Regions from separate parts of the Sphingomonas sp. SP6 genome, predicted to be linked through region 1. Evidence: predicted binding sites of a transcription regulator. Region 1 holds the regulator's gene; each other region holds the start of a gene.
The links. The regulator LexA, encoded in region 1, represses DNA repair genes until DNA is damaged. The targets are predictions, from matches to a motif close to GTTCCNCNCTTGTTCT.
Positions count from the first base shown of each region.

Region 2: a site for LexA is predicted at 4,716-4,731, ahead of AC4GYY_RS07325 (ribonucleoside-diphosphate reductase subunit alpha). Genes of this name have one in related genera too.
Region 3: a site for LexA is predicted at 2,819-2,834, ahead of recA (recombinase RecA). Genes of this name have one in related genera too.

Region 1 covers NZ_JBZFLG010000001.1:866,219-876,169, reverse strand. Annotated here, with positions in the region: gene AC4GYY_RS04285 (citrate synthase) at 1-594, opposite strand, end outside; gene gltX (glutamate--tRNA ligase) at 617-2,029, opposite strand; partial or broken gene AC4GYY_RS04275 (ComEC/Rec2 family competence protein) at 2,058-3,614, shown strand; gene lexA (transcriptional repressor LexA) at 4,186-4,839, opposite strand; gene AC4GYY_RS04265 (molybdopterin molybdotransferase MoeA) at 4,895-6,055, opposite strand; gene AC4GYY_RS04260 (EF-hand domain-containing protein) at 6,182-6,469, opposite strand; gene sdhC (succinate dehydrogenase, cytochrome b556 subunit) at 6,658-7,041, shown strand; gene sdhD (succinate dehydrogenase, hydrophobic membrane anchor protein) at 7,041-7,424, shown strand; gene sdhA (succinate dehydrogenase flavoprotein subunit) at 7,424-9,226, shown strand; gene AC4GYY_RS04240 (restriction endonuclease) at 9,234-9,951, shown strand, end outside.
Region 2 covers NZ_JBZFLG010000002.1:321,778-331,728, forward strand. Annotated here, with positions in the region: gene AC4GYY_RS07295 (DUF4160 domain-containing protein) at 1-210, opposite strand, end outside; gene AC4GYY_RS07300 (ribonucleotide-diphosphate reductase subunit beta) at 217-1,275, opposite strand; gene AC4GYY_RS07305 (hypothetical protein) at 1,303-1,527, opposite strand; gene AC4GYY_RS07310 (hypothetical protein) at 1,524-1,814, opposite strand; gene AC4GYY_RS07315 (DUF2171 domain-containing protein) at 1,883-2,134, shown strand; gene AC4GYY_RS07320 (hypothetical protein) at 2,257-2,619, opposite strand; gene AC4GYY_RS07325 (ribonucleoside-diphosphate reductase subunit alpha) at 2,737-4,614, opposite strand; gene AC4GYY_RS07330 (GIN domain-containing protein) at 4,999-5,784, opposite strand; gene AC4GYY_RS07335 (head GIN domain-containing protein) at 5,739-6,464, opposite strand; gene AC4GYY_RS07340 (GIN domain-containing protein) at 6,520-7,257, opposite strand; gene AC4GYY_RS07345 (CarD family transcriptional regulator) at 7,344-7,877, opposite strand; gene AC4GYY_RS07350 (proline iminopeptidase-family hydrolase) at 8,059-9,039, opposite strand; gene fdxA (ferredoxin FdxA) at 9,050-9,391, opposite strand; gene AC4GYY_RS07360 (RNA-binding S4 domain-containing protein) at 9,453-9,734, opposite strand; gene AC4GYY_RS07365 (helicase-related protein) at 9,739-9,951, opposite strand, start outside.
Region 3 covers NZ_JBZFLG010000001.1:34,674-44,624, reverse strand. Annotated here, with positions in the region: gene AC4GYY_RS00225 (glutathione S-transferase family protein) at 1-532, opposite strand, end outside; gene AC4GYY_RS00220 (class I SAM-dependent methyltransferase) at 529-1,359, opposite strand; gene recA (recombinase RecA) at 1,658-2,740, opposite strand; gene mltG (endolytic transglycosylase MltG) at 2,866-3,834, opposite strand; gene fabF (beta-ketoacyl-ACP synthase II) at 3,834-5,093, opposite strand; gene AC4GYY_RS00200 (acyl carrier protein) at 5,215-5,451, opposite strand; gene fabG (3-oxoacyl-[acyl-carrier-protein] reductase) at 5,523-6,263, opposite strand; gene fabD (ACP S-malonyltransferase) at 6,520-7,479, opposite strand; gene AC4GYY_RS00185 (ArnT family glycosyltransferase) at 7,531-9,030, opposite strand; gene AC4GYY_RS00180 (RcnB family protein) at 9,219-9,587, shown strand; gene rpsF (30S ribosomal protein S6) at 9,749-9,951, shown strand, end outside.

The DNA.
Region 1 (9,951 bases):
CAGGAAGTTGCCGGTGTAGCTCAGCGAATTGTCCGGATAGAGGAAAGGCTGACCGACGCTGTACTTGTACGCCATCGCCGCGATCGTGGGCATCTTGGCGATCAGCCGGTGGCTGGCGATGGTGCGCTGGACCGGATCGTGGATGTCGGTCGAGTCATGGTAGAAGGCGGACAGCGCGCCGACCACGCCGCACATGATCGCCATCGGATGGGCGTCGCGCCGGAACCCGCGGAAGAAGCTCGCGAGCTGTTCGTGGACCATCGTGTGTCGCGTGATCGTATCGATGAAGCCGTCGAGCTCCTCGCCCTTGGGCAGCTCGCCGTTCAGGAGGAGGTAGCAGACCTCCATGAAGCTCGACTGTTCGGCCAGTTCGCCGATCGGGTAGCCGCGGTGGAGCAGCACGCCCGCGTCGCCGTCGATATAGGTCAGCTCCGACCGGCAGCTCGCGGTCGAGGTGAAGCCGGGATCGTAGGTGAAGGCGTCGGTCTGCGCGTAGAGCTTGCGGATGTCGATGACGTCCGGCCCGACCGTGCCCGAGAGGACGGGATAGTCGAAGTCCTTGCCCGAGAGCGAGAGCTTGGCGGTGTCGGTCATGGGATACTCCGAGTGAACTTCGTCAGGACAGGCGGTCGGCGATCCGGGCCAGGCTCTCGTCGCGCCCGAGCAGTTCGAGCACGTCGAAGATTCCCGGCGACGTCCTGCGTCCCGTGAGCGCGGCGCGGAGCGGCTGGGCGGCCTGGCCGAGCTTGACGCCCGCCTCCTCGGCCACCCGACGGACCGTGTTTTCGAGCGCCTCCGTATTCCAGTTGTGCACCGCGTCAAGAGCGGCGTGGAGAGCGGCCAGGACCGTCAACGCATCCCCCGCGAGAAGCGGGGCGGCATCCGCCGCGATCTCGATCGGGCGCTGCGCAAACAGAAAGGCGGCGCCGTCCACGAGCTCGTTCAGATTGGCGGCCCGCGGCTTCAAGGCCGGCATCGCTCGCGTGAGCAACGGGTCCGCATCCAAGCGGCCGAGTCGCTCGGCGACGAGCGCAGCGAGCCGCGAATCGTCCGCCTCGCGAATGTAATGGCCGTTGAGATGCTCGAGCTTCTTGAGATCGAACCGCGACGCCGACTTGCCGACCGCGTCCAGATCGAACCAGGCGATCGCCTCGTCGCGGCTGATGATCTCCGCGTCGCCGTGCCCCCAGCCGAGACGGAGCAGGTAATTGCCGAGCGCCTCGGGCAGGATCCCGAGTTCGTCGCGATACGCCTCGATCCCGACGGCGCCGTGGCGCTTGGAGAGCTTCGCCCCGTCCGCGCCGTGGATCAGCGGGATGTGCGCGTAAACCGGCTCCGGCCAGCCGTTGGCGCGATAGATCGGCAGCTGGCGGAAGGCGTTGTTGAGATGGTCGTCGCCGCGGATCACGTGGGTGACGCCCATTTCGTGATCGTCGACGACCACCGCGAGCATGTACGTCGGCGTCCCGTCGGAGCGGAGCAGGACGAGATCGTCGAGCTCGGCATTCTGCACGGTGACCTCGCCCTGGACGCGGTCGTGGATCGTGGTCGCGCCCTGGGTCGGGGCGCGGAGGCGCAGGACGTAGGGCTCGCCTTCTGGCCAGTCGGTCCGATCGCGCCACGGCGAGCGGATCCGCAGCGGCTGCTTCGCCGCCTGCGCCGCGGCGCGCATCGCGTCGATCTCCTCCGCGGTCATGTAGCAGCGATAGGCGTGGCCGCTCGCGACCATTGCATGCGCGATCTCGGCATGGCGATCGGCGCGCGCGAACTGGAACACGACGTCGCCGTCCCAGTCGAGCCCGAGCCAGCGCATCCCCGAGAGGATCGCGTCGATCGCGGGCTGGGTCGAGCGCGCGCGATCGGTGTCCTCGATGCGCAGGAGGAACGTGCCGCCATGGTGGCGCGCAAACAGCAGGTTGAACAGCGCGGTCCGCGCGCCGCCCAGGTGGAGGAACCCGGTCGGCGAAGGCGCGAAACGGGTGACGACAGGCGCCGCGGGGCCGCCCGCGGGATCGGTGGTTGCGCTCAAGCGCGCTTGCTCCCAGGCTGGAATCTCGATGGCCAGTTCAGCCGCAGCCGCCCGTAGCACGGCGTTCGAACCGCTTCAAACCAGCGGGCGGCGGTGGCGCGAGCCGGTGGAGCGCTGGCTGGAGGCGGAGCGCGACCAGCTGCCGCTCTGGTTGCCGGTGATGCTGGGCCTCGGCGTCGCCGCGTGGTTCGCGCTGCCGACCCGGACCGGATGGCTGGCGGCGATCGCGGCGGCGCTGGCGGTCGGCTGCCTGGGGCTGACCGCATGGCGCGGGGGGCGCGCGGGGCTTGCGGTCGCGGCAGCGGGTGGCGCGGTCGCGCTGGGAGTCGCGCTCGCCTGGGCGTCGGCGGAACGGGCGCGCGCGCCGGTCCTCGCCGCTCCGGTCGTCGCCGCGGTCGAAGGGCGGGTCACGCGCGTCCAGCATCTGCCGGCGCGCGAGCTGGTGCGGGTGACGATGATCCCGACGCGGATCGCGCCTACGGGCCGGCAGACCACCGTGCCGACGCCCAGGTCGATCCGGCTCAACGTCGCTGTCGGCGACGCCCCACCCGGGCTGACCGCCGGAGCGGTCATCCGACAGCGGGCTCGGCTGATGCCGCCGCCGTCGCCGGCGGTGCCCGGCGCGTACGATTTCGCCCAGGTCGCGTGGTTCGCCCGCCTGGGCGCGACGGGCCGGGCGTTCGCGCCGGTGACGGTGATCTCTCCCGGCGTTGCCGAAGACGGCCTGCGCTCGCGACTGAGCCGGCTGATCGAGGCGAGGGTGCCCGGCAGCGAGGGCGGGATCGCGGCGGCGCTGGCGACCGGCGACACGGGTGCGATCGCGGACGACGACTCGGAAGCGATGCGGCGGGCGGGGCTGGCGCACCTCCTGTCGGTCAGTGGCCTCCACATCACCGCGGCGGTGGCGCTGACGATGTGGCTGGTGCTCCGCGTGCTCGCGCTCAGTCCGGCGCTGGCGTTGACCGGGCGGCTGCCGCTGGTGGCAGGTGGCGCAGCGGCGCTGGTGGCGATCGGCTATACGCTCTTGACCGGCGCGGAGGTGCCGACGATCCGCAGCTGCGTCGCGGCGCTGCTCGTGCTCGCGGCCATGGCGGTCGGGCGGCAGGCGGTGACGCTGCGGCTGGTCGCGGCGGGGGCGGTCATCGTGCTGCTGGTCTGGCCCGAGTCGCTGGCGGGTCCAAGCTTCCAATTGTCGTTCGCGGCGGTGACCGCGATCATCGCGCTCCACGAGCACCCGAAGGTGCGTGCCTGGTTCCTGCCGCGCGACGAGGCCAGGTGGCGAAGGGTCGCGCGCGAAGGAGGGTCGCTGCTGCTGACGGGGCTGGTGGTCGAGGCGGCGCTGATGCCGATCGCCGTCTATCACTTCCACAAGGCCGGGCTGTACGGGGCCGTCGCCAACATCGTCGCCATCCCGCTGACCACCTTTGTCGTGATGCCGCTGGAGGCGTCGGCGCTCGTCTTCGAGCCGACGGGCCTGGCAGGGCCGCTGTGGTGGCTGCTCGAGCGGACACTGGCGCTACTGCTCTGGCTTGCCCACCGGGTCGCCGCCGCGCCGGGGGCGGTGGCGGCGCTGCCCGCGATGCCAGGCGGAGCGTTCGCGCTGATGGTCGCCGGCGGCCTGTGGACGGCGTTGTGGCGGACGCGCTGGCGCCGGCTCGGAGCCGCACCGTTCGCGGCGGGGCTCGTCTGGGCGCTGCTGAGCCCGACTCCGGACCTGCTGGTGACCGGCGACGGACGGCATCTCGCGATCCGAACCGCAGCGGGCGTCGCCGTGCTGCGCGACCGGGCGGGAGACTATACGTTGGACACGCTGGCGGAGAACGGCGGGGTGGACGGCGATCCGGTGTTCCTGGTCGATCAGCCCGAGGCGCGATGCACGCGCGACCTGTGCATCGTCGACCGTGAGGCGGGCGGGCGGCGGTGGCGCGTCGTGGCGACGCGAAGCGCCTACCGGGTCCCCATCGACGAGTTGATCGCGGCCTGCCGGGGCGCCGACATCGTCATCAGCGAGCGTCCGCTGCCGTGGCGATGCCGGCCGTCATGGCTACGGCTCGACCGCGACGTGCTGGCGACAACGGGCGGCGTGGCGGTGACGCTCGCGGCCGGGCGGGTCGCCACCGTCCTCCAGCCCGGCGACGAACATCCGTGGCGGGCAGTCAGTCGTAACGGCGGAGCAGCCCCGACAGCTTTCCCTGAACGCGGACCTGCGAGGGCGCGTAGCGCTGGGGATCGTAGGCGCGATTGGCGGGATCGAGGCGGATCATCGCACCCTCGCGACGGAAGTATTTGAGCGTCGCCTCGCTGTCCTCGATCAGCGCGACCACGATCTCGCCGTCGCGCGCGACCTCCTGACGGCGGATCAGCGCGAAATCGCCATCGAGGATGCCCGCCTCGACCATCGAATCTCCCGAGACCTCGAGCGCGTAATGCTCGCCCGAGCCGAGCAGCGCGGCGGGGACGGACAGCGTGGTCGAGCCCTCGAAAGCCTCGATCGGGGCGCCCGCGGCGATGCGGCCGTGCAGCGGGATCTCGACGGTGTCGTTCGCCGGCTCGGGCCGGGGCGTGGCGGCGCGCGTCGGCTTCTTCGCCTCGGCGCGCTCGGGCATCTTGATCACCTCCAGCGCGCGGGCGCGATTGGGCAATCGGCGGAGGAAGCCACGCTCCTCGAGTGCGGAGATCAGGCGATGGACCCCCGACTTCGACTTGAGGTCGAGCGCGTCCTTCATCTCCTCGAACGAGGGCGAAACCCCGGTCTGGGTCAGGCGATCGTCGATGAAACAGATGAGTTCGTGTTGCTTGCGCGTGAGCATGATCGGCCTCGCTGGCGAACAGACGACGAACCTTTACGGAACGCTCTTGCACACGTCAAGCGATCATCAGGATCTCCGCCGAGTCGCCCGTGACAGTGGGCGGTGCATGCGCCGGTCGCACGATCAGGCAGTTGGCGCGGGCGAGCGTGAGGAGCATCGAGCTGTCCTGAATCGCGGCGGCGAAGAGGCGGCCATCACGCAGCTCGGCACGTAGATAATCGGTGCGGGCGCCGTTGCCGGGCAGATCCTCCCCGAGCGTCCCGGTGGTGGTTCGCGGCATGGGATCGCGGGCGCCTGCCAGTGCGGCGACGAGCGGTCGCGCGAACAGGATGGTGGTCACGAAGGCCGAGACCGGATTGCCGGGGAGGCCGAGCACCTGCGCGTCGCCAAGCCGACCGGCCATCATCGGCTTGCCCGGTCGCAGCGCGATCCGCCAGAAGTCGATGGTCGCCCCTGCCGTCTCCAGCGCCGGCCGGACCAGGTCGTGATCGCCGACCGACGCGCCGCCGGTGGTGAGCAGCAGGTCGCAGCGGACCGCCGCGAAGGCGTCGCGCAGGGTGGCGAGATCGTCGCGAAGGATGCCGAGATCGACGATCTCGACCGGCAGATCGGCGAGCAAGCTGCGCAGGAGTAGGCGGTTCGACTCCGGCAGGCCTCCATCGGGGATCGGCTGACCGACCTCAACCAGTTCGTCGCCCGTGCTGGCGATCGCGACACGGACCGGGCGGCGGACGGTAACCGCAGCGACGCCGGCGGTGGCCGCGACCGCCAGGCGAGCGGGAGTCAAGCGTTCGCCCGCGGCGACCAGCTCCTGACCGTCCGTAAAATCGAGGCCGCGACGACGGACGTTGCGGCTCGGCCCCGTCGGACCTTCGCCCGTGAGGATCAGCCGGTCCTCGTCGCGCCGCGCCTCTTCCTGGATCAGCACCGCGTCAGCGTCCGCGGGCAGGGCGGCGCCGGTGAAGATCCGGGTCGCCTCGCCCGGGCCGATCCCTCCGGCGAAGGGTCTGCCTGCCGCGCTTTCCCCGATCACCCGCCAGGGCCCCGGCAGGTCGGCGGCGCGGATCGCATAGCCGTCCATCGCCGACAGGTCGGCGGCGGGCTGGGTGCGCCGGGCGATCACGGGCGCCGCCGTCCACCGGCCGAGCGCGTCGGCGATCGCGACGACTTCGCTCGAGACCGGACGTGCGGCGGCGACCAGGCGTTGCTGCGCCACGGCGACGGCGAGAAGGTGAGGCGGAGCTTCGAAGGTCACACTTGGGTTCACATCATCGCGAGCGGGCGGGCGCGTCACGCCGGGGCCGGCCGAAGGTTGCGGAAGGCGACCCGCCGAGCGGCGCTCTCAGCGCCGACGACCTGCCCCGAGCTCGTCCGCCGAGAGCTTGCCGTCGTGGTCGGTGTCGAGCCGGTCGAAGCGGCGCTGCATCCGCTCGGGCGCCTCGCTCTTCTCGACGAAACCGTCGTTGTTGGTATCGAGTCGTTCCAGTCGACCGCCGCGGTCGCCTCGGCCTCCGCGATCCCCTCGGTCGCGGCGCTCCTTGCGATCCTGCCGATCCGACGATGTGCCGTCGTGCTGCGAACACGCCGCGAGCGAGGTCGCGATGAGCGCGGCGGCGAAGATTATGCGCATGGTGGTCCCTCCAGTCCGGTTCCCGGCGACCCCCAAACGCGGAACCCGCCGTGCGGATGCATCGGTCCGTCGCATCATGCCGCAGCGCACCCCAATGCTTGCATAGGTCGCCCGGAGGATTATGGACGCTGGCAACCCTGAAGGACATGCCCTTGGCCAGCAAAGCCGCTCCCGTTCGAACGCGCCCGATGTCGCCCCATCTCCAGATCTGGAAATGGGGTCCGCACATGACGGTCTCGATCCTGCACCGCGTGACCGGATCGGGAATGGCGACGGTGGGCGCGTGCCTGCTGGTCTGGTTCCTGGCCGCGCTCGCCACGGGGCCGCAGGCCTATGCCACGTTCGTGGACGTTTTCACGCTCTCCTCCGGCCGGCTCAACATCCTGGGCTGGATCGTCGGCGTCGGGCTGACGCTGTCGTTCTTCCAACACATGTCGAGCGGCGTCCGCCACCTCATCATGGATACCGGCGCGGCGTTCGAGCTGAAGACGAACAAGACGCTCGCCTATCTGACCTTCGCCAGTTCGATCACGCTCACCGTGCTGTTCTGGCTCGTCGTGGAGCTGCGCTGATGGGTACCGGGACGCAACTCGGCCGCGTGCGCGGCCTCGGCTCGGCCCACGCGGGAGTCGAGCATTGGTGGCGGCAGAAGCTGACCGCTGGATCGAACTTCCTGTTGATGGCGTGGCTGCTGATCTCGGTGGCGACCCGACCGAGCTACGGCTACCCGGCGATGCGGGCGTGGCTGGCGTCGCCCTGGGCGGCGGTGCCGATGCTGCTGTTGATCGTCAGCGTCTTCTATCACTTTCGCCTCGGATTGCAGACGGTGATCGAGGATTATCAGCACAATGAGAGCCGCGTCGTCGCGATGGTCCTCCTCAACTTCTTCGTTGTCGCGACCGCCGGCGTCGCCATCTTCTCGATCCTCAAGATCGCGTTCGGAGCATCCGTGTAATGCCTGCCGCTTATCAGATCATCGACCACACCTATGACGCGGTGGTCGTCGGAGCGGGCGGCAGCGGGCTGCGCGCGACGATGGGGATCGCCGAGAGCGGGCTGAAGACCGCCTGCATCACCAAGGTGTTCCCGACGCGCAGCCACACCGTCGCGGCGCAGGGCGGGATCGCCGCGTCGCTCGGCAACAACTCGCCGGATCACTGGTCCTGGCATATGTACGACACCGTCAAGGGCTCCGACTGGCTCGGCGACCAGGACGCGATCGAGTATATGGTGCGCGAGGCGCCGGCCGCGGTCTATGAGCTCGAACATGCTGGGGTGCCGTTCAGCCGCAATGACAACGGCACGATCTATCAGCGGCCGTTCGGCGGGCACATGCAGAACATGGGCGAGGGGCCTCCCGTCCAGCGCACCTGCGCCGCCGCGGACCGCACCGGCCATGCGATGCTCCACGCGCTCTACCAGCAGAGCCTGAAATATGACGCGGACTTCTACGTCGAATATTTCGCGCTCGACCTGATCATGGAGAACGGCGCGTGTCGGGGCGTGATCGCCTTGTGCATGGACGACGGCTCGATCCACCGCTTCCGCAGCCATGCGGTCGTGCTGGCGACCGGCGGCGGCGGGCGCGTGTACCAGTCGGCGACCTCGGCGCACACCTGCACCGGCGACGGCAACGGCATGGCGCTGCGCGCGGGCCTCCCCCTGCAGGACATGGAGTTCGTCCAGTTCCACCCGACCGGCATCTATGGCGCGGGTGTGCTCATCACCGAGGGCGCGCGCGGCGAGGGCGGTTACCTGACCAACTCCGAAGGCGAGCGCTTCATGGAGCGCTACGCCCCGTCGGCGAAGGACCTGGCGTCGCGTGACGTCGTCAGCCGCTCGATGGCGATGGAGATGCGCGAGGGGCGGGGAGTCGGCGCGGAGAAGGACCACATCTTCCTCCATCTCGACCATATCGACCCCGCCGTGCTGCACGAGCGGCTGCCCGGCATCACGGAGACGGGCAAGATCTTCGCCGGCGTCGACCTGACCAAGACGCCGCTGCCGGTGACTCCGACGGTCCATTACAACATGGGCGGGGTGCCGTGTAACTGGCGCGGCCAGGTGGTCCAGAACAAGGATGGCGACCCGGACAGCGTCGTTCCGGGCCTGTACGCCGTCGGCGAGGCGGCCTGCGTGAGCGTCCACGGCGCCAATCGCCTCGGATCGAACAGCCTGATCGACCTCGTGGTCTTCGGGCGGGCGACCGGGATCCACCTGAAGGAAACGCTTAAGCTCAATACCCCGCACAATCCGCTGCCCAAGGGCTCGGAGGAGATGGCGCTCGGCCGGCTCGACCATTTCCGCCACGCGAGCGGCGGCTCGAAGACCGCGCAGATCCGGACCGAGATGCAGAAGACGATGCAGCGCCACGCCGCGGTCTTCCGCGATACCGCGCTGCTCGCCGAGGGCGTCGCGAAGATGGACGGGATTTATCGGCGGATGGAGGACGTCGGCGTCACCGATCGCAGCCTCATCTGGAACACCGATCTGGTCGAGACGCTGGAGCTCGACAACCTGATCAGCCAGGCGGTGGTGACGATGCGATCGGCGGAGAACCGCAAGGAAAGCCGCGGCGCGCACATGCACGAGGACTTCCCCGACCGGAACGACGCCGAGTGGATGAAGCACACCGTCGCGACCTTCGAGGGCTGGGGCGGCAAGGGCGGCACGGTCGGGATCGATTACCGGCCGGTGCACGATTACACGCTGACCGACGACGCCGAGTACATCAAGCCGAAGAAGCGGGTGTATTGAGGAGATAATGCTGGACGTTCCGTCCTATGACGCCTTGATGTGGCCAGTGATATCGGCACTCAGGAAAACAGGAGGATCGGCTTCAAACGAGGAGCTTCTGAACGCGATCATAGAGTTCGAGAGTGTTCCTGATGTGATCGCGTCCATTCCGCATACCGATGGACGTCAATCGAAGCTGAGCTACAATTTGGCATGGGCGAAGACGTATTTGAAGAAGGCGGGGGCGCTCACGAATAGTCAGAGGGGCGTGTGGTCGCTAACCGAGTTTGGAGAGGCCGTCTCACCGATCCAGGTCGGGACGTTTCCAGCGCTGGTACGAAAGGCGGATCAGGAGCGGAAGCTCGCGCACCTGACCGCGGGAAATGCCGACAACGATGCTGAATCGACTCCCGACGCGGCTGGCGAGCTAGCTACTTGGAAAGACGACCTTCTTGCGTCGCTGCTATCTATGAGCCCGGCGGCTTTTGAGCGACTCGCTCAACGTATTTTGCGAGAGGCCGGATTTACAAAAGTGGAAGTTACAGGAAGGGTAGGGGACGGCGGGATAGATGGGGTCGGAGTACTCCGCCTTAACCTACTTAGCTTTGTGACTTTGTTTCAGTGCAAACGCTATAGCGGCACAGTAGGCGCTTCTACCGTTCGCGACTTTCGAGGCGCGATGGTCGGTAGGAGTGATAAAGGATTAATTATCACCACTGGAACATTCTCGGCTGACGCGAGACGCG
Region 2 (9,951 bases), on a different contig from region 1:
CTCGTCGCGCCGGGCCTCGACAACGTCCTGGAGCTGGCGCAGAGTCCTTGCGCTGAAGCGACGATTGTAGACGATCTCCACCGTCGGAAACAGCCAGAACTTGGCATCCGCGTCGTCCTTCTCGACGTGGACGTGAACCGGCTCGCGCGGATCGCCCTCGTTCGAGAAGAAGTGAAAGCGGTAGCCGTTCTGGCGGAAGACGATGGGCACGGCGCATTACTCCGCCGCCACGCCCGCCCGCGAGAACATGTCGCCCTCGTCCGCCTCGGGCGCATCGTTCGCCGCCGGCCCGGCCTTCGCCTTCTGGCGCTTGTCGAAGCTGTCCCAGACATCGCCCCACTGCCCCCGCGTCGCGGCCTTCGAGTACTCCGTCGCGCGGGTTTCGAAGAAATTAGCGTGCTCGACGCCGTTGAGCAGCGGGGTGAGCCAGGGGATCGGGTGCTCGTCGATCATGTAGATCGGCTTGAGGCCGAGCTGGCCCATCCGCCAGTCGGCGATGTAGCGGATGTACTTCTTGATGTCCTTGGGCTTCATCCCCTCGACCGGGCCCATCTCGAAGGCGAGATCGATGAAATTGTCCTCGAGCCGGATCGTCGTCTGGCAGACGTCGGCGATGTCGTCCTTCACCGCCTTGGTCAGGCACTGGCGCTCGGCGCAGAAGGCGTGGAACATGCGGATGATGCCCTCGCAGTGGAGGCTCTCGTCGCGGACCGACCAGCTGACGATCTGCCCCATGCCCTTCATCTTGTTGAAACGCGGGAAGTTCATCAGCATCGCGAAGCTGGCGAACAGCTGCACCCCTTCGGTGAAGCCGCCGAACATCGCCAGCGTACGGGCGATATCCTCGTCGTTGTCGACGCCGAAGTTCTGCATGTAATCATGCTTGTCCTTCATCTCGGCATAATCGAGGAAGGCGCCGTACTCGCTTTCGGGCATGCCGATCGTGTCGAGCAGGTGGCTGTAGGCGGCGATGTGGACCGTCTCCATGTTGCTGAACGCGGTCAGCATCATCTTGATCTCGGTCGGCTTGAACACGCGGCCGTATTTCTCGTGGTAGCAATCCTGCACCTCGACATCGGCCTGGGTGAAGAAGCGGAAGATTTGCGTCAGCAGGTTGCGCTCGTGATCGGAGAGCTTCTGCGCCCAGTCGCGGCAATCCTCGCCCAGCGGCACCTCTTCGGGAAGCCAGTGGAGCTGCTGCTGGCGCTTCCAATATTCGAACGCCCAGGGATATTCGAACGGCTTGTACTGCTTGCGGGCTTCGAGAAGGGACATGGGGGTACTCCGGACTGATCGGGTGAGTTAGAAAACGAACGAGCTGGTTGCGGCGGTTTCGGTCGCCCAGCGCCACATCGCGGTGGCGCTCATCGCCAGGACAACGCCCAGCGACAGCGCCATGATCCCGACCATGCGGAAGACATAGACCTTGGCCGGGCCGCTCGGCCGGATCAGCGCGAACAGCAAGCCGAGGCCGAGCAGCGAGAACACCGCGGCGACGGCGTACATGACGAGGACCTGCCAGCTCATCGCCTGATGACCCGCGTCCGCACCACGGTGTGCGAACGCCGCGCGCCGACGCCGAACACGACGATGCCGAGGAAATAGCCGAAATCGTACCAGCCGCCGTCGTTGGGCACCGCGTAGACCGCGACCTCGGGCATGAAAAGCGAGAGCACCCAGGCGACGGGGAAGATGAACCCATGCCACAGCCCGAGCAGGAAACCGGGGGTGCCGGCGCCATGCTGGACCGCCGACGACACCTGCGTCGCGCAGGCGGCGAGCAGGGCCGGCAGGAGGATCGCGAACCGCTTCACTTCATCTCTCCCATGCATCCAAACATCGGGCTATTCGTTCCGCCCGCGCACCAATCAGGAGACCCACGATGCACGACCACAGCAACATCAAGGAGCACATGAAGGTCATCGGCGCCGACGGCGTCCATGTCGGCACTGTCGACCATGTCGATGGCGAGCGGATCAAGCTCACCAAGAATGACTCGCCGAGCACCGAGGACGGCACGGGCGGCAAGCACCACTATCTCCCCGCCGGGCTGGTCGCGGAGATCGAGGGCGACACGGTGCGGCTGAGCGCGACCGCGGCGAACGCGGTAGACATGTTCGAAGAGGCGGAGTGAGGTTCGGGCGGCCGGGGATTGCGCAAGCAATCCCCGGACTCGCCGCGGCGGGCAGCGGTGCGGGCGAAGCTCGCTCCGTCTGACGGCGCGGCGGAGATGAGGCGAAACGAGGGCGATGTCGATCATTCGACGTCGCCCTTGTTCGTTCCGACGCTTGCTACCTCGCCCATCTTCTTAGTCCGCCGGTCCTTGATGACGGCTTGCCCGAGCCAGACGATGAGGCCGGCGATAGCGGCCCACATATAAGCGAAAGTCACCACATCCAGAATGTGATGCCGACGGAGCAGCAAGGACGAGTACCACCAGCTTTCCAGAGCGCCGGCTTCTCCGTGAGCCGAAATGTGGACTCCGAGATCGTCTGGGAATCCTGTTTTCGACCACAGCCAAAACAGCGGAATCATGTACCCGATTACGAAGAGTATTACCGGCCACGCCTTGCGCCAGCGATCTCCGAATGTCTCAACCTTAACCGTCCCGGTTTTCATCGTTGAGACCCTCGCCGCCCCGCCTCCGCCACGCCGTCAGACGGAGCGGCTGCGCCGCACCGCTGCCCGCCGTGGCGAGTCTTGGGATTGCTCACGCAATCCCAAGCCGCCCGCACCTCACTGGCACGCCAGGCACTCGTCATAGTCCGTCGTCTCGAACTCGTACTTCGGCTTCTCGATCGTGTTGTCGACCTCGACCCCGCCGGCGAAGCCCGCGCGCTGGACCGACTTCGAGCGGAGGTAGTAGAGCGACTTGATCCCCAGCTCCCAAGCGCGGAAGTGGAGCATCAGGAGGTCCCACTTCTCGACGTCGGCCGGGATGAACAGGTTCAGCGACTGCGCCTGATCGATGAACGGCGTACGGTCGCCCGCCAGTTCCAGCAGCCAGCGCTGGTCGATCTCGAAGCTGGTCTTGTAGCAATCCTTCTCCTCGACGGAGAGGAAATCGAGGTGCTGGACGCTGCCGCCGTGCTCCAGGATCGAACTCCACACCGCATCCGAGTTCTTCGACTTCGCGATCAGGATCTTCTCGAGATAGGGGTTGCGGACCGAGAAGCTGCCCGACAGCGTCTTGTGGGTGTAGATGCACGCCGGGATCGGCTCGATGCACGCGCTGGTGCCGCCGCAGATGATCGAGATCGATGCGGTCGGCGCGATCGCCATCTTGCAGCTGAACCGCTCCATCACGCCGACGTCGGCAGCGTCGGGGCACGGCCCGCGCTCGGCGGCAAGCGCCATCGATGCCTGGTCGACCTGCGCGCGGATGTGCTTGAACATCCTGAGGTTCCAGCTCTTGGCCATCGCTCCTTCGAACGGCAGCCCGCGCGCCTGAAGGAAGGAGTGGAACCCCATCACCCCCAGTCCCACCGACCGCTCGCGCGCGGCGGAATAAGCGGCGCGCTCCATCCCCGGCTCGGCGCGGTCGATGAAATCCTGCAGCACGTTGTCGAGGAAGCGCATCACGTCCTCGATGAAGCCGTCGGCGTCCTTCCACTCGTCCCAGGTCTCGAGGTTGAGCGACGACAGGCAGCAGACCGCGGTGCGATCTTCGCCGCGATGGTCCTTGCCGGTCGGCAGCGTGATCTCGCTGCACAGGTTGGAGGTCGAGACCTTGAGCCCCAGCTCGCGGTGGTGACGCGGCATGTTCTTGTTCACATGGTCGGCGAAGACGATGTACGGCTCGCCGGTCGCCAGCCGGGTCTCGACCAGCTTCTGGAACAAGGCGCGCGCATCGACCTTGCCGCGGGCCGACCCGTCCTTGGGGCTGGTCAGCGTCCACTCGGCGCCGTCGCGCACCGCTTCCATGAAGGCATCGGTGATCAGCACGCCGTGGTGAAGGTTGAGCGCCTTGCGGTTGAAGTCACCGCTCGGCTTGCGGATCTCCAGGAACTCCTCGATCTCGGGATGCGAGACGTCGAGGTAGACCGCGGCCGAGCCGCGACGCAGCGAACCCTGGCTGATCGCGAGCGTCAGCGAGTCCATCACGCGAACGAACGGGATGATGCCGCTCGTCTTGCCGTTGAGCCCGACCGGCTCGCCGATGCCGCGGACGTTGCCCCAATAGGTGCCGATCCCGCCGCCGCGCGAGGCGAGCCAGACGTTCTCGTTCCAGGTGTCGACGATGCCGTTGAGGCTGTCAGGCACCGAATTGAGGAAGCAGCTGATCGGCAGGCCCCGCCCGGTGCCGCCGTTCGACAGGACCGGTGTCGCCGGCATGAACCACAGGCGCGAGATGTAATCGTACAGCCGCTGCGCGTGCGCGGCGTCGTCGGCGTAGGCGCTGGCGACGCGGACGAACAGGTCCTGGAAGGTCTCGCCCGGCAGCAGGTAGCGGTCGCGCAGCGTGTCCTTGCCGAACTCCGTCAGGAGCGCGTCGCGGCCGTGATCGACCTCGACCGGATAGGGCGTACTGATCGCCCGTGTGTCGCGCCGCGGCGCCGCCGCGCCCGCGCCGGACGTCGTCGTGGCCGGAGTGTCGATCGTGTCCGTGTCCATGCGCGTCTCGCCTGTGTCCCGAAAGTCCATCGCCGCCCTCATGTCCTTGCCAACCGAATCGGCGGAAGAGCAATCCTACACCCATCCGCACCGGAACGGTGAGAACAAAAAGTGATCATGCCGCTCGGACATGTCGGATCGGCCGCTCGACCTATGTAAGGTCTCGCTCGACCGACCACCACCACTTGCGTTCGTTCCCGATCTTACCCCAAGAGATTGTGGCAAACCGAACGTTCACGCAAGCGGCGACGGCGGTCCAACCAGGGTCGGTCACATGCGAGCGGCGCCGCGATGTCGCGGTCTGAAGGCTGCGACGCGCGGACTTCAGCCGCCTCTAAGAAAGGCAAGAGCACGAACCGCGAACGAAAATAAATCGCGGTCGCGTCAGCGCATCGCCGCCGCGCCGCAAACGACCGAGCCGCCCGCAGGCGCGCGGACCTGGCATTTCGGCGCGCCGAGCACGGTCACCTTCCCCAGTCCCGTCGTCGTGACGTTGGCGGTGAAGCGCGCGGCGACCGTCACCTCGCCCACGCCTTCGACCCGCGTGATCAGGTCGCCGACGATCAGCTCCGGCGCCGCGATCGCGCCGGGGCCGTTGACCATGATGCGCGCGTTGCTCGCCCTGCCGGCGACGTCCAGCGTCCCGGCGCCGACGACGGTGGCCGCGAGTTGGTCGGTGTCGACGCGCTCGATCGAGAGCTTGCCTGCGCCAGTCACCGCCAGTTCGACCCGCGAGCCCTTCACCGGGCCGCTCCGCACCTGCGCGCCTGCCGCGATCGCGACCGCTTCGAGGCGCGGCGTGCCGAGCGTGATCGTCACGGGCTTCGGTGTAGCCCCGGACGAGCGCTCGCCCCAACCTCCGCCGCCCGGCCGGACCGTCAGCGTGTCGCCGCTATGACCGATGTCGACGCGCTCCAGCGCGTCTTTGTCCCCGCTCGCCCGCGCCGAGGGACTCACCCCGGTCCGCACCTCGACGACGAACGGCCCCTCCACCCGAACGCGGGTGAAGCTGGCGACCGAGACGGTGCGGTCGGCGGCGCTCGCGGGGAGCGGCGCGACGGCGAGGAGCAGGAGCAGGCGGCGCATCGCGGCACCGTCCTCCACCGCCGCCGCCGTGGCAAGCCTCAGCCGCAGCGGACCGAGCCGGACCCCATCTTGCTGGTCTTGCATCGCGCGCCGGTGCCGAGGTCGACATCGCCGGAGCCCAGAATATCGACCTTCGCGTCACCGTCGACCTTGGCGCGGACTCCGCCAGAGCCCGCGATCGACACCTTCGCCCCCGCGGCGGAGAGCCCCGGCGCGTCGAGATCGCCCGAACCCGCGATCTCGACCGTCAGCCGGTCGGCGCGACCCGCCGCCTTCACGGTACCCGAGCCGGCGATCGAGAACGTCGCCTCTCCGGTCGCGAGCGCCGCGATCGAGAGGTCGCCCGAGCCCGCGAGCTCGCCCTTGAAGCCCGGGCTTTCGGCGCGGTCGACGGCAAGATTCCCCGATCCGGCGAGCTCGGCGGCGGTGATCCGCGGCATGGTGACCGTGACGCGCACGCCCTTCCCGGACGACCAGTTGAAGCCGAATCGGTGGACGCGCCCGATCTTGAGCGTATCGCCGTCGCGCTCGATCCGGAGCTTGGCGAGATCGGCCTCGGCTCCCTCGGCCCGCACCGAAAACGCGGAGCCGACGCGGACGTCGACGTCGTCGGGGCCCTGCACGGCGACCACGGTGAAGCCGTCGACCGGATAGCTGCGGCTGGTGCCGGAGCCGGTCCCAGGCACGCCCTTGCCGTCGTCGCCGCCGAAGCCGTTGCCGCAGGCGGCGAGCGGAATCAGCAAGGCCAGACCGTAACCACGCATCGCTCATCTCCCATTGTGTATTGTTTCACTAACACACTTCGAGAGAGTCGGCAAGTCACCCGCCGCAGCGCACCCGGCCGCTGCCGACGCGGCTGGTGACGCAGCGCGCCGCCGGGCCGAGATCGACCTCGCCGCTGCCGGCGATCGAGACCTGCGCCGGACCGGCGACATCCGCGCGGACCGAGCCCGAGCCGCCGATCGACACGGTGGCGCGCGCGGCGCGGAGCGATGGCGCGTCGACATGGCCGCTGCCGCCCACCGACACGGTCAGCGCCTCGACCCGACCGCGTGCGGCGACCCCGCCGGAGCCGCCGACCGACACGCGGACCGTGCGCGCGGAGACATCGGCGAGGACGAGATTGCCCGAACCGCCGACCGCGGCCTCGAACCGGTCGCCGGCAATGCGGTCGACCATCATCTGACCGCTGCCGCCGACCGCCGCCGCGGCGATCCGCGGCATCGTCACGGCAATCCGGAGTTGCCGCTCGAGCGAGGGATCGCCGCGACGATCGCGGAAGCGGCGGGCGATCTCGAGCGAACGCCCCTCGCGGGTGATGCGCAGGTTCTGGAACGCGGCCACCGGACCGGTCGCCTGGACCGACCAGGCGGGGCCGACCCGGACCGCGACCGTCGCGCCGGTGCCGAGGCCGACCTCGTCGAAGCCACCCGCCGCATAGACCATGACGCCGCCCCGCGATTGCGGCAAAATGCCGGGGCCGCGATCGGTGTCGGCGGCAAGGGCGGGGGCGGCGACCAGCGCCAGCGGAACGAGGGTGAGCAAGGGGCGGCGCATCGAGACTCTCCTATGGGAAGAGCCTCGATACTCAAGACGATTACGTCTGTAAACACCGCCTCCCCCGCGAACGGGAGAGGACCGGGTTACGCCTGGACCTTGTCCTTGTTGTAGATCGCGGCGGCGGCGCGGAGAATGTCGAGGATCTTCAGCTGAGCCGCGGGCTCGTCGAGCTGCTCCATGGCGGCGAGTTCGCGTGCGAGGCGGCTGGTCGCCCCTTCGAAGATCTGGCGCTCCGAATAGCTCTGCTCGGGCTGGTCCTCGGCGCGGAACAGGTCGCGGACCACCTCGGCGATCGACACCAGATCGCCGGAGTTGATCTTCGCCTCATATTCCTGCGCGCGCCTGGACCACATGGTGCGCTTGACCTTGGGCTTGCCCTTCAGCGTCTCCATCGCCTCGCGCATCGTCTTGTCGGACGACAGCTTGCGCATCCCGACCGACTCGGCCTTGTTGGTCGGCACCCGGAGCGTCATCTTCTCCTTCTCGAACCGCAGCACGTAGAGTTCGAGCTGCATCCCGCCGATTTCCTGTTTCTGCAGTTCCACGACGCGGCCCACCCCGTGCTTCGGATAGACGACATAATCACCGACATCGAAATGCAGCGCCTTGGCAGCCATGAAGGGGCCTTTCTCTTGATGCGCCGGGGAGCGCGACCGCAAGACGGGCGGACGCAAAGCCGGCGCGCAGGATGGTGGTTCGAATCGCTTCGAGCGATCGCGGAGGAAGCGCGACCGTCGCGGACCCATATAGCATTTTCGTCACAATGTCGCCAGCCCAATAAGTCAGCGCTGCTGCCGCTCAGCGGCTGGGCGGGTCCTGGCGGGCGAGGAAGGCGCGCAAGGTCGCGACGGTCTCCTCGGGCCGGTCGGTGACGGTGGCGTGGGCCGCGCCGGGGATGACCGCGAACTCGCAACCGGGGACCCGGCGCGCGAACATCGCCGCGGTGACGGGTCGCGCCTCGTCATATTGGCCGACCATCAGCATGGTACGCCGCCCGTCGAGACGTGCGAGCAGCGGCTCGCCGTCGTAACGGCGCAGCGTGCCCGTCGCGACGAACTCGCTCGCTCCCCACATCGTGCGGTAGAGGGTGGGATTCCACCGGCCCGCGGCCCGCTCGTAAGCGCGCGTCGCGGCAGTCGGCGGCTCGCGTCCGTTGAACGCGGCGTAGAAAGGGGCGGAGGCGGCCTCGCACGCCTCGGGCCGAAGCGGCCGCCGATCGCAGACCTTCAGTTGCGCCTGCGCGTCGCGCGGCAGTTCGGCACGGAGCGCGTTGGCATCCGCGATCCAACTCCGGGTCGAGATCAGCGGGCTCGCCAGCACCAGCCCGGCGAGCGCGGCCGGCCGGCGCGCTCCATATTCGAGCGCGAGCGTTCCGCCCCAGCTATGGCCACAGACCTGCCAGCGCGGCACGTCCAGCGCAGCCCGGATCGCCTCCAGCTCGTCGGTGAAGCGCGCGACCGTCCAGTTGCGCGGGTCGTCGGGCCGCTCCGATTTCCCGCAGTCGAGTTGGTCGTAGAGGATGACGGCACGCTGGTCGGTCAGCGCGAGCAACTCGACCAGCGAATTGTGGGTGCCGCCCGGCCCGCCGTGGATCGCGACCAGCGGCGGGCGCGGACCCGCGAGGTCGCCGTTCACACGGACGTAGATGCGGCCGCCCGCGACGGGGATCATCGCCTCGCGGTCCGGCTTCGGGATCGTCGCGAGGCCACGCGCCCAGCCCGGCGCCGCCGCCAGCGCCGCGCCTGCTGCGGCTCCGGCGAGGACCTCGCGCCGCGTCACCACGTCGGGATCAGTCGCCCGCGCCGGGCTCGGGCGAGAAATACTTGTCGAACTTGCCCTCTTCGCCCTTGTGCTCGTCGGCGTCTGCGGGGGTCTGGTTCGCCTTGCGGGTGACGTTGGGCCACTGGCTGCCGAAGGTCGCGTTGAGCTCCAGCCACTGCTCGAGCCCGCTCTCGGTATCGGGCAGGATCGCCTCGGCCGGGCATTCGGGCTCGCACACGCCGCAGTCGATGCATTCGCTGGGGTTGATGACGAGCATCGTCTCGCCTTCGTAGAAGCAATCGACCGGGCAGACCTCGACGCAGTCCATGTACTTGCACTTGATGCAGGCGTCGGTGACGACGTAGGTCATTGCCTTGGAAACTCCGGTCGGGCGTGTCGGGGACGTTCGCTATGCCGCTCGATTCCGAGCGTCAATCGTCTCGGCCCTCCTGCGAGTCGTTCGCGGTCAGCTCCTGGTAGCAGGCCTGCGCCTCGGCAGGCGGACCGCGGCGCGTCGGCAGCGCCTCGACGCGGATCACGCGGACCTCGCCCCGGTGCGTCGTGAACGTCAGGATATTGCCGATCCGGACCGGGGCGGCGGCACGGTCGACGGCGCGGCCGTCGACCCGTAGATGCCCCGCCGCGGCCAGCCCTTGCGCGAACGCCCGCGTCTTCACGATCCGCGCCCACCACAAGAAGCGATCGAGCCGCATCGTCTCACCCACGCGAGACGAGCGCCCCGAGCGCGGCGAAGGCGTTGTCGGGCGGGGGAGGCTCCCGCCGCGCCGGCGGGCGTCCGCGCCATGCCCAGGCGGGCGGTTCGCCCTGGGCGACGCGCGCCGGGCGAAAGCCAAGTTCGGCCATCAGCCGCGCGATCGTCTCGGGCAGCAGCCCGATCGAGGTGGCGAGCGCGGCGTCGGGGGTGAACGG
Region 3 (9,951 bases), 830 kb from region 1:
GGCTGCGCGCCGCCTCGACCGGGAAACTCATCATCACGTCCGCGGCGGTGATTTCGTCGCCCGCGAACCAGGGCCGCCTGGCGAGCTCCGCCTCGACGTAATCGAGATGGACGTCGATCATCGGTTGAATGCGCTTCTGCGCCATCCCGCCGAGCAGCGGCACGCGGCCGAGCACCAGCTTGACGAGCAGCGGCGGCATCAGCGAGCCTTCCGCATAGTGAAGCCAGAACCGGTAGCGGAGCGTCGCGTCGCGATTGGCGGGCGGGCCGAGGCGACCATCGGCCTTGTCGACCAGATATTCTACGATGGCGCCGGTCTCCGCGACGACCCGCCCTTGTCCGCTCGTGCCGTCGGCGGTGTCGACGATGACGGGGGACTTGCCCAGCGGGTGGACCTGCTTGAGCTCGGGCGGCGCGAGCATCGTCGTCCTGTTCCGCTCGTAGCGCCGGACTTCATAGGGCAAATCGAGCTCCTCCAGCATCCACAGCACCCGCTGCGACCGGGAGTTCTCGAGGTGGTGGACGACGATCATGCGCGCGCGCTCCAGATCCAGGCGGCGGCGGAGAACGCGACCAGATCGCCCGCGACATGGCGGGCCAGAAGTCCGTGCAACCGCTCGCGGGCGGAGGGCCGGTCGGACGCGGGCAGGGTCGCGAGCGCGCGCGCCGCAGGCCCGATCCGCGAAAGGAACGAGAGCGCGTCGCCGACAGGATCCCGGCCTTGCCCGGCGACGTAGCTGTAGTCGAGATCGCGCACCCGCGGGTCGCTCCACCCCGTATCGGTCAGCAGCGCCCGGACAAGGTCCGGGTCGGCAAAGGCGAACGGACCCGGCATGTCGCCGGTCTGCGCCATCGGCTCCCCGGTGATCGCCTCCACCACGTCGCTCACCCAGGGATTGCGCCCGACCGACTGGAAGCAGGAGAAGACGAACGGCGCCCCGGGCTTGAGCAACGTGCGGATCGTCTCGAACGCGGCCACGGGATGAGCGAAGAACATCACGCCGTGGCGCGAGACGGCGATGTCGTGCGCGCCGCCGAGGATGGGCGGCGCGGGGTCGGCTGCGTCGGCAACCTGGAAGCGGACGTTGTCGACGCCCACGGCGCGCGCCTGCGCGACCGCGACCAGATCGGGGGAAAGGTCGATCCCGACCACTGCGAGCGCGGCGTGCGCGCGGGCGAGCGCCAGGCTCGTCCCGCCCGCCCCGCAGCCGATGTCGAGTGCGACTCCTGTCGTCGGGGAGACGTCGAGGATCGCGGCGTCGAGCGCGGCGGAGACTCCCGCGAAGCTGCGGTCGGTGCGCCGCCATTCCTCCGCCCAGACGGTTCCGACGTCGGTGCGCCATTGTGCGGCTTCGGTCATCTGCGGGAACTCCAGCGGTTTATTCAGCGAGGCTTGCTACCCCCCGAGCGAGTTTGCTGAGAGAGGTCGACGCGGTTTAGGCGCCGACCCGCGTCTTCGGGTAGATGCGGCTGAAACGCCCCTGCCAAGCGACGGCTCCGCGACACCGGCGCGACGCGAACGGGACAGGAGCGCGGCACCGGCGCTCGGTCGCGCGCGCCGAGAGAGGGTCCTCGCGACGGTGACGCGACACCAAAAAGCGACGGCCCGCCCCCGATGTTCGGGAGCGGGCCGCGGCGGCGTCATCGCGAAAGATCCCTCAGGCGTCGTCTTCGCCCGACGGTCCGACCATCATCTCCTCGGCGACCGCATCGGTGCGCGCTCGGATCGCCTTTTCCAGGCGCTCGGCCATTTCCGGATTCTCGCGCAGGAAGTTCTTGGCGTTCTCGCGCCCCTGGCCGATGCGGACGCTGTCGTAGCTGAACCACGATCCCGACTTCTCGACCAGCCCCGCCTTGACCCCCAGGTCGATGATCTCGCCGAGCTTCGACACGCCCTCGCCGAACATGATGTCGAACTCGACCTGCTTGAACGGCGGCGCGACCTTGTTCTTCACGACCTTGACGCGAGTGGTGTTGCCCGTCGCCTCGTCGCGGTCCTTCACCGAGCCGGTGCGGCGGATGTCGAGCCGGACCGAGGCATAGAACTTGAGCGCGTTGCCGCCGGTGGTCGTCTCGGGCGAACCGTACATCACCCCGATCTTCATGCGGATCTGGTTGATGAAGATGACCAGGCAGCGCGAGCGGCTGATCGTGCCGGTGAGCTTGCGGAGCGCCTGCGACATCAGTCGCGCCTGAAGGCCGACGTGGCTGTCGCCCATCTCGCCCTCGATCTCGGCGCGGGGGACGAGCGCGGCGACCGAGTCGATCACCAGCACGTCCACCGCGTTCGAGCGGACGAGGGTGTCGACGATCTCGAGCGCCTGTTCGCCGGTATCGGGCTGCGAGACGATCAGCTCGTCGATGTCGACGCCCAGCTTCTTGGCATAGACCGGATCGAGCGCATGCTCGGCGTCGACGAACGCTGCGGTGCCGCCACGCTTCTGCGCCTCGGCGACCGCGTGGAGCGCCAGCGTGGTCTTGCCCGAGCTTTCGGGTCCGAAGATCTCGACGATGCGGCCGCGCGGCAGCCCGCCGACGCCCAGCGCGATGTCGAGCCCGAGGCTGCCGGTCGAGATCACGTCGACCTTCATCGCCTCCTTCGAGCCGAGCTTCATCGCCGAGCCCTTGCCGAAGGCGCGGTCGATCTGCGCCAATGCGGCGTCCAGCGCCTTTTGGCGATCGGTGTTGTTCGAAAGGGAGGAGGCCATGCCGGAGTCGATCACCTTCAGGTTCGCAGCCATATCGCTTCCCTCACACCGCTAGACCATGCGCATCGACCGTTCAACGCGCGGGACGTTGTGTACCGTCTTCGTTCCTGTAGAACAAGAGGGAAACACCGGATTTCGTCGGACGGTGGTCGCGTTGTCTACATCTCTCCCCGCGCCCTCCGGATGGCATACCATTTCTGGACGTTGGCATTGTGCTGGTCCAGCGTGTTCGCGAAGACGTGCCCGCCCGTCCCGTCGGCGACGAAGTAAAGCGCGGGGCTGTCGGCGGGGTTCAGGACCGCGTCGATCGACGCCTTGCCCGGATTGGCGATCGGGCCCTTGGGTAGCCCTGCCTCGGCATAGGTGTTGTAGCCGTTCTTCGCCTTCAGCTCGGATTCGAGGATCCGCCTGCCGAGCGGGCGGCCGCGGGTGAGCGGGTAGATCACGGTCGGATCGGCCTGGAGTGGCATCCCCTGCCGCAGCCGGTTCTCATACACCGCGGCGACGACGCGGCGCTCGGCGGGCTTGCCGGTTTCCTTCTCGACGATCGAGGCGAGCGTGATCGCCTCCGCCGGGGTCTTGACCGCGATGCCGGGTTTGCGCTTCGCCCAGGCGGCGGCGAGATAGTCGCGCATCGCCTTCTGCATCCGCAGAACGACGGAGACGCGGGTGTCGCCGCGTTCGTAGGCGTAGCTGTCCGGGAGGATCGAGCCCTCGCGCGGAATGCCGACCCCGCCGGTGAGCCCGTCGGCGCGGAGCAAGGCGTCGTGGACCAGGACGGACGGATAGCCCTCCGGCACGACGACGAAGCGCTGGCGGACCTTGCCCTCCTGGAGGAGCTTCAGGACCAGCGAAGGGCTCGCCCCCGCGGGCACCTGATACTCGCCAGCCCGGATCGGGGCGCCGGTGCCGAACAGGCGGGCGTAGATGCGGAAGCGCGTCGCCGATTCGATTGCGCCTGCCTTCTCCAGTTCGGCCGCGGCGCGCGCGAGGGTGGCCCCGCGCGAGATCTGCGCGGTGACGGGCGCGTTCGCAGGCCCCGCCCCGCGCCAATCCTGCGCCACCAGCAACGCCGCGACGATCAGCAGCAGGCCGGCGAGCAGGCCGAAGCAGCCGATCGGGCGCACTAGACCGCCTTCATCACCAGCGAGGCGTTGGTGCCGCCGAAGCCGAAGCTGTTGTTCAGCACCGCGCGAACCTTGCGCTGCTTGGCCGTGTGCGGGACCAGGTCGACGCCCGCGCAATTCTCGCTGGGATTGTCGAGGTTGAGCGTCGGCGGGACGACCTGATCGCGCAGCGCCAGCATGCAGAAGATGCTTTCGACTGCTCCCGCGCCTCCAAGCAGGTGCCCGATCGCCGACTTGGTCGACGACATCGACAGCCCGCCGATCGCGTCGCCGAACAGCCGCCGGACCGCGCCCAGCTCCAGTTCATCGCCGAGCGGGGTCGAGGTGCCGTGCGCGTTGATGTAGTCGATGTCGTCGAGCGCGAGGCCGGACTTCTTCACCGCCATCTGCATCGAGCGGAACGCGCCCGAGCCCTCGGGGTGCGGGGCGGTGACGTGATAGGCGTCGCCCGACAGGCCGTAGCCGATCACCTCGGCGTAGATCTTCGCGCCGCGCGCCTTCGCCCGCTCATATTCCTCGAGCACGACGACGCCCGCGCCCTCGCCCATGACGAAGCCGTCGCGCGCTTGGTCCCACGGGCGGCTGGCCTTGGTGGGATCGTCGCGAAAGCCGGTCGAGAGCGCGCGCGCCTGACCGAAGCCGGCGATGCCGATCGGGCAGACGGTCGATTCGGCCCCGCCCGCGAGCATCACGTCGGCGTCGTCCATCGCGATCATCCGCGCCGCGTCGCCGATCGAATGCGCGCCGGTCGAGCAAGCCGTGACCACCGCGTGGTTGGGACCCATCAGCCCGTATTTGATGCTGACCTGACCCGAGATCAGATTGATCAGCCGGCCGTGGACGAAATGCGGCGAGACCCGCTTGGGGCCCTTCTCGGCCAGCACCAGCGACTCACTCTCGATTCCCGGCAGGCCGCCGATGCCCGAGCCGATCGAGCAGCCGGCGCGAAAGCGCTCCTCCTCGGTCATGTCGAGGAGCCCGGCGTCCTCGATCGCCTGGCCGGCGGCGTCGATGCCGTAGACGATGAACGGATCGACCTGGCGCTGGACCTTGTGGTCGACGCGCTTGCCCGGATCGAAGCCGAATTCGTGATCCGGCGCTTTCACCTCGCAGGCGTAGTTCGAATGGTAATCGGTGGCGTCGAAGCGGGTGATCGTCGCCGCGCCCGAGCGGGCGGCGACGATGTTCTTCCAGACGGTCTCGACGTCCGCCCCGAGCGGGGTAACGAGACCGAGGCCGGTGACGACGACGCGACGCATAGGCTTCCTTCCAGCGTCGTCCCCGGCGCGCGCCCGGGACGACGGATCAACATAACGAAACGGCTCCCCGCCCTCTAGCGGAGGACGGAGAGCCGCTCAAATCCGGCTTGGGGGCGTACGATCAGCCCTTGTGCTCGTCGATGTAGGTGATCGCGTCCTTGACGGTCGTGATCTTCTCGGCGGCGTCGTCGGGAATCTCGACCCCGAACTCCTCCTCGAACGCCATCACCAGCTCGACGATGTCGAGGCTGTCCGCGCCCAGATCGTCGATGAAGCTGGCGTCCTCGGTCACCTTGTCGGCTTCGACGCCGAGATGCTCGACGACGATCTTCTTCACGCGGTCGGCGGTCTCGCTCATGAACTTGGTCCCTCTCGCTGGGGGGTGATGATTCCTGAACGCAGCTAGAACGGCTGCGAGTTCGGCGCAAGTCAGACCATCGCCATCCCACCGTTGACGTGGAGCGTCTGGCCCGTGACGTACCCTGCTTCCTTCGACGCCAGATACACCACCGCGGCGGCGATGTCTTCTCCCGCACCGAGGTCGCCCGCCGGAATCCGCGCGCTCAGCGCGGCCTTCTGCGCATCGGGCAACCCGTCGGTCATCGCCGAGCGGATGAAGCCCGGCGCGACGCAGTTGACCGTGATGTTGCGGCTGGCGAGCTCCTGCGCCACCGCCTTCGACATGCCGACCAGCCCCGCCTTGGAGGCCGCGTAATTCGCCTGCCCGGGGTTGCCCGTCTGGCCCACCACCGACGTGACCGAGACGATGCGGCCGTAGCGCTGCTTCATCATCGGCTTGGCCGCGGCGCGGATCAGCCGGAAGGCGGCCTCGAGATTGACGCGGATCACCGTGTCCCACTCCTCGTCCTTCATCCGCATCGTCAGATTGTCGCGGGTGACGCCGGCGTTGTTGACGAGGATGTCGAGCCGGCCGCCGAGCGCCGCGACGGCGGCGGGAACGAGCGCGTCGACCGCGATCGGGTCGGCGAGGTTCGCAGGGACGGCGACGTGATCGCCGCCGAGCTCGTTTCGGAAGGCGGTGAGCTTCTCGGCGTTGGAGCCGGACACCGCGACGCGCGCGCCTTGCTTCGCAAGCGCGCCGGCGATGGCCGAGCCGATCCCGCCCGAGGCTCCGGTGACGAGGGCGGTCGCGCCGGTAAGATCGAACATGGTGTGATCCTTCATTGGTGTCTGCAGCGGGCACAGAAGAGAAGAAGGTGCTTCACGCGATGGACGCGAAGGTCCGCGAAGGACATGAAGAGAAGACGAGGAAGATGGTTCTCGGCGGCGCATTCTTCTTCGCCGCGACGCAGCAATACCAGATCTTGCCCTCGCGCGGCCTGGGTCCGGGCCTTCTCCCTTCCTCATCGCGCCCTTCGCGGACCTTTGCGTCCCTTGCGTGAACCCCTTTCTTCCTTCTTGAATCCTACATTCGTTTCAACAACGCCTCGATGTCGTCCATCGTCAGCACGCTCGTCGCGGTCGCGTCGGGGGCGGTGCGCTTGACCATCGGGGCCAGCACCTTCGCGCCGAACTCGACGAAGTCCGACACACCCTCCCCCGCCATCGCCGCCACCGAGGCGCGCCAGCGGACCATGCCGGTGACCTGCTCGACGAGCGCGAACCGGAGGCGATTGGGGTCGGCGACGGAGGCGGCGTCGACGTTGGTGTAGACGGGCACGACCGGCGCGGAGAGGCGGGTGTCGCGCAGGGCGTTCTCCATCGCGTCCGCGGCGTCCTGCATCAACGGGCAATGGAACGGCGCCGAAACCGGCAGCAACACCGCCCGCTTTGCGCCCAGATCCTTGGCGAGCGCGACGGCGCGCTCGATCGCGGCCCTGTGACCGGAGATCACGACCTGCGAGGGATCGTTGTCGTTCGCGATGGTGCAGACCAGCGCATCGCCGCCCTCCGCCAGGATCTGGTCGACCGCGGTGCCGGCGATCAGTTCGGCCGTGTCGAGATCCGCGCCGAGCAGCGCCGCCATCGCCCCCTCGCCGACCGGCACCGCCGCCTGCATCGCCTGTCCGCGCAGCTTCAGCAGGCGCGCGGTCGTCGCGAGATCGAGCGCGCCCGCGGCGCACAGCGCGGTATATTCGCCGAGCGAGTGGCCGGCGACGTAATCAGCCTTGTCCGCGACCGAGACGCCGCCTTCCTTTTCGAGCACCCGCAGCACGGCGACCGCGCCGGCCATGATGGCGGGCTGCGCGTTCTCGGTCAGCGTCAGCAGATCGATCGGGCCGTCCGCCATCAGCGCGGACAGGTTCTGGCCGAGCGCCTCGTCGACCTCCTGGAACACCTCGCGCGCATGCGGACTCGCGTCCGCGAGCGCCTTGCCCATGCCGACCGCCTGGCTCCCCTGCCCGGGGAAGATGAACGCGCGCATTGTGACCTCTCCTTGACAAGAGAGGCGGTTAGGCGTGCCGGCGCGCGGGGGTCAACCTTTGGGGCCGGTGCGGACCAGCACATAGGCCGGGTTCGGCGCGAACATGCGACGGGCGACCCCAGCCGGCACGACCCTTTCGAGACCGGCCGCGCCAAGGATGGCGCCGAGCCGGGTCGGCGGCGACGGATAGCGGGCGATCACCTCGCCGGGTGGCGCATCCGCTTCGCGCGCGACGACCAGTCCGCCGAGCCGCGGCGCGCCGGCGATCACCCGGCCCCGCCCGGCGAGTGCGAGCGGCAGCGCGGCGCGGCGGGCCTCGTCGGGCGTGCCGGCGACCGGCTCGTCGGGATGCGCCTGGGCGGCGGCGACCAGCGCCTCCATCTCCCAGCGCGGGTGCGCGTTGCCGACGCTCGCGAGCAGCAGCCCGCTCCCGACCAGCGCCCCGAGCCCGAACAGGCGCGCGCGCGGGCCGGCGCGATCGAGCCAGAGCGCGACCACGATCACGGCCGTGAGCGCGGGTAGCGTGAAATAGCGCGGGTTGAGGACCAGCTTGGTCGTCAGCACCGCCACCAACAGGAACGCCGCGAGGGCCATCGCCGCCACGATCGCCAGCCGCGCGCGGCCGTCCGCGCCGACGCGGCCGAGCGTCCCGCCCGCGAGCGCCGCCCCCGCGGCCCAGAACAGCAGCCCGAAATCGTCGTTGATCAGCAGCACCAGCAAGGGGTCGATCGGCGGCCAGAGCAGGACATTGCCCTCCAGATTGGCGGCACGGTCGATATGCTCGTCGTGGTGGAAGGCGATCGAGTAGCGGCGCAGCGGATCGCCGGTCAGCGCCCATTGGAACACCGCCTCCGCGCCGATCACCGCGACGAAGCCGAGTGCCGCGGCGACCAGAACGCGGCGCGGGACGGGGCGGCCCAGGAGGAACAGCGGCACCAGGCCCACTAGCGGCAGCGCGGTCGTCTCGCGGCACAGCATCGCGACGCCGAACGCGATTCCGGCGGCGAGGCCCTTGCCTTCGCCGCGCCGATCATCCTCGGCGTCGCCGAGGAGCATCGCGCCGAGCATCAGCGCCGAGGCCTCCACCAGGTCGACGCTCACCGTGGTCGCGTGGCTGACGATCACCGGCAGCGTGGCGGTCAGCAGCGCGGCGATCCAGCCGCTCCGCTCGCCCCCGATCCGTGCCGCCGCGGCTCCGGTGACCGCGATCACCGCGGCGTAGAATACCAGCGCGGTCCCCGCGAACGCGCCATAGCCCTTGCCCAGCACGGCCAGGAATGCGGCGAAGGTGAGCGTCAGCGGGAAGCGGGTCGCCCAATGATTGTCGCCCGCGAACGGCGGGTCCGTCAGCCAGCGCAGCGCGCCCTGATAATAGAGCGAATCGTCGGAGGCGATGAAGCCGATCCAGCCGAGCCAGAGCGCGAGCGTGACGCCGCTCGCGAGCGCCGCGATCCAGAACCGGCGCTCGCCAGCCGCAAGGGCGAGATCGCCCCGCGGGCGGGTTCGCCGGACGGTGTGGGCGAGTTCGGCAGGGCTGAACGGCGCGTTCATCCGCGGTCGATTAGGCCGCCATTGGTGTAGATTTCGTCGCCGGCCTGAACAGGCGTTCAGAAGCCTCGGAAAACTGCGACAATTCGCGAATATTTCGGCTTCGTATCGACAGCGGAGGGATACAACCGCCGCCTAGATAGGTTTCCGACGCCGAACAGGGCGCCAACAATTCGAGAAGGAGACAAGGCATGTTCAGGAAAATTGTCCAGGCGACGGTCGCCGCGGCACTGGTCGCCACCCCGATGATCGCGAGCGTCGCCGAGGCGCAGGCGCAGCGCACCACGACCATCCACGAGAAGCGCAACGGCACCGTGGTCAAGAAGACCACCGTCACGCGCGCCCCGGCCCGGGTCACCTACCGCAAGTGGGCGAAGGGTCAGCGGTTCGATCGCCGCTACGCGCCGAACTATGGGGTGATCGACTATCGCAAGTACCGGGCACGCCGCCTGTATGCGCCGCCCCGCGGCTATCACTGGGTGCGCTCGGGCAATGACGCGGTCCTGGTCGGCGTCACCACCGGCCTGATCGCGGCGACGCTGGCCGGCGCGCTCAACTAAGAGTTGATTTTTCGCGGCGTTCCGTTAGGGGCGCTTCGGATCGGGGCGGGAAGCGCGTCTTCCCGCCCCGATGCCGTTTGAGACGACGGCCTTATCGAGACGACAGCCGGAGGGGCATGGCACGGGGCCATGTCAGCGATCGGCCAACACGAAGGAAAGACATGGCTCTGTACGAGCACGTGTTCCTTGCGCGCCAGGACCTGGCGCAGGCGCAAGTGGACGCGCTGGCGGAAGCCGCCACCAAGATCGTTCAGGACGGGCAGGGTCGGGTCGTCAAGACCGAGACCTGGGGGCTGCGCAGCCTCGCCTACCGGATCGCGAAGAACCGCAAGGCGCATTACGTCATGCTCGAGATCGACGCGCC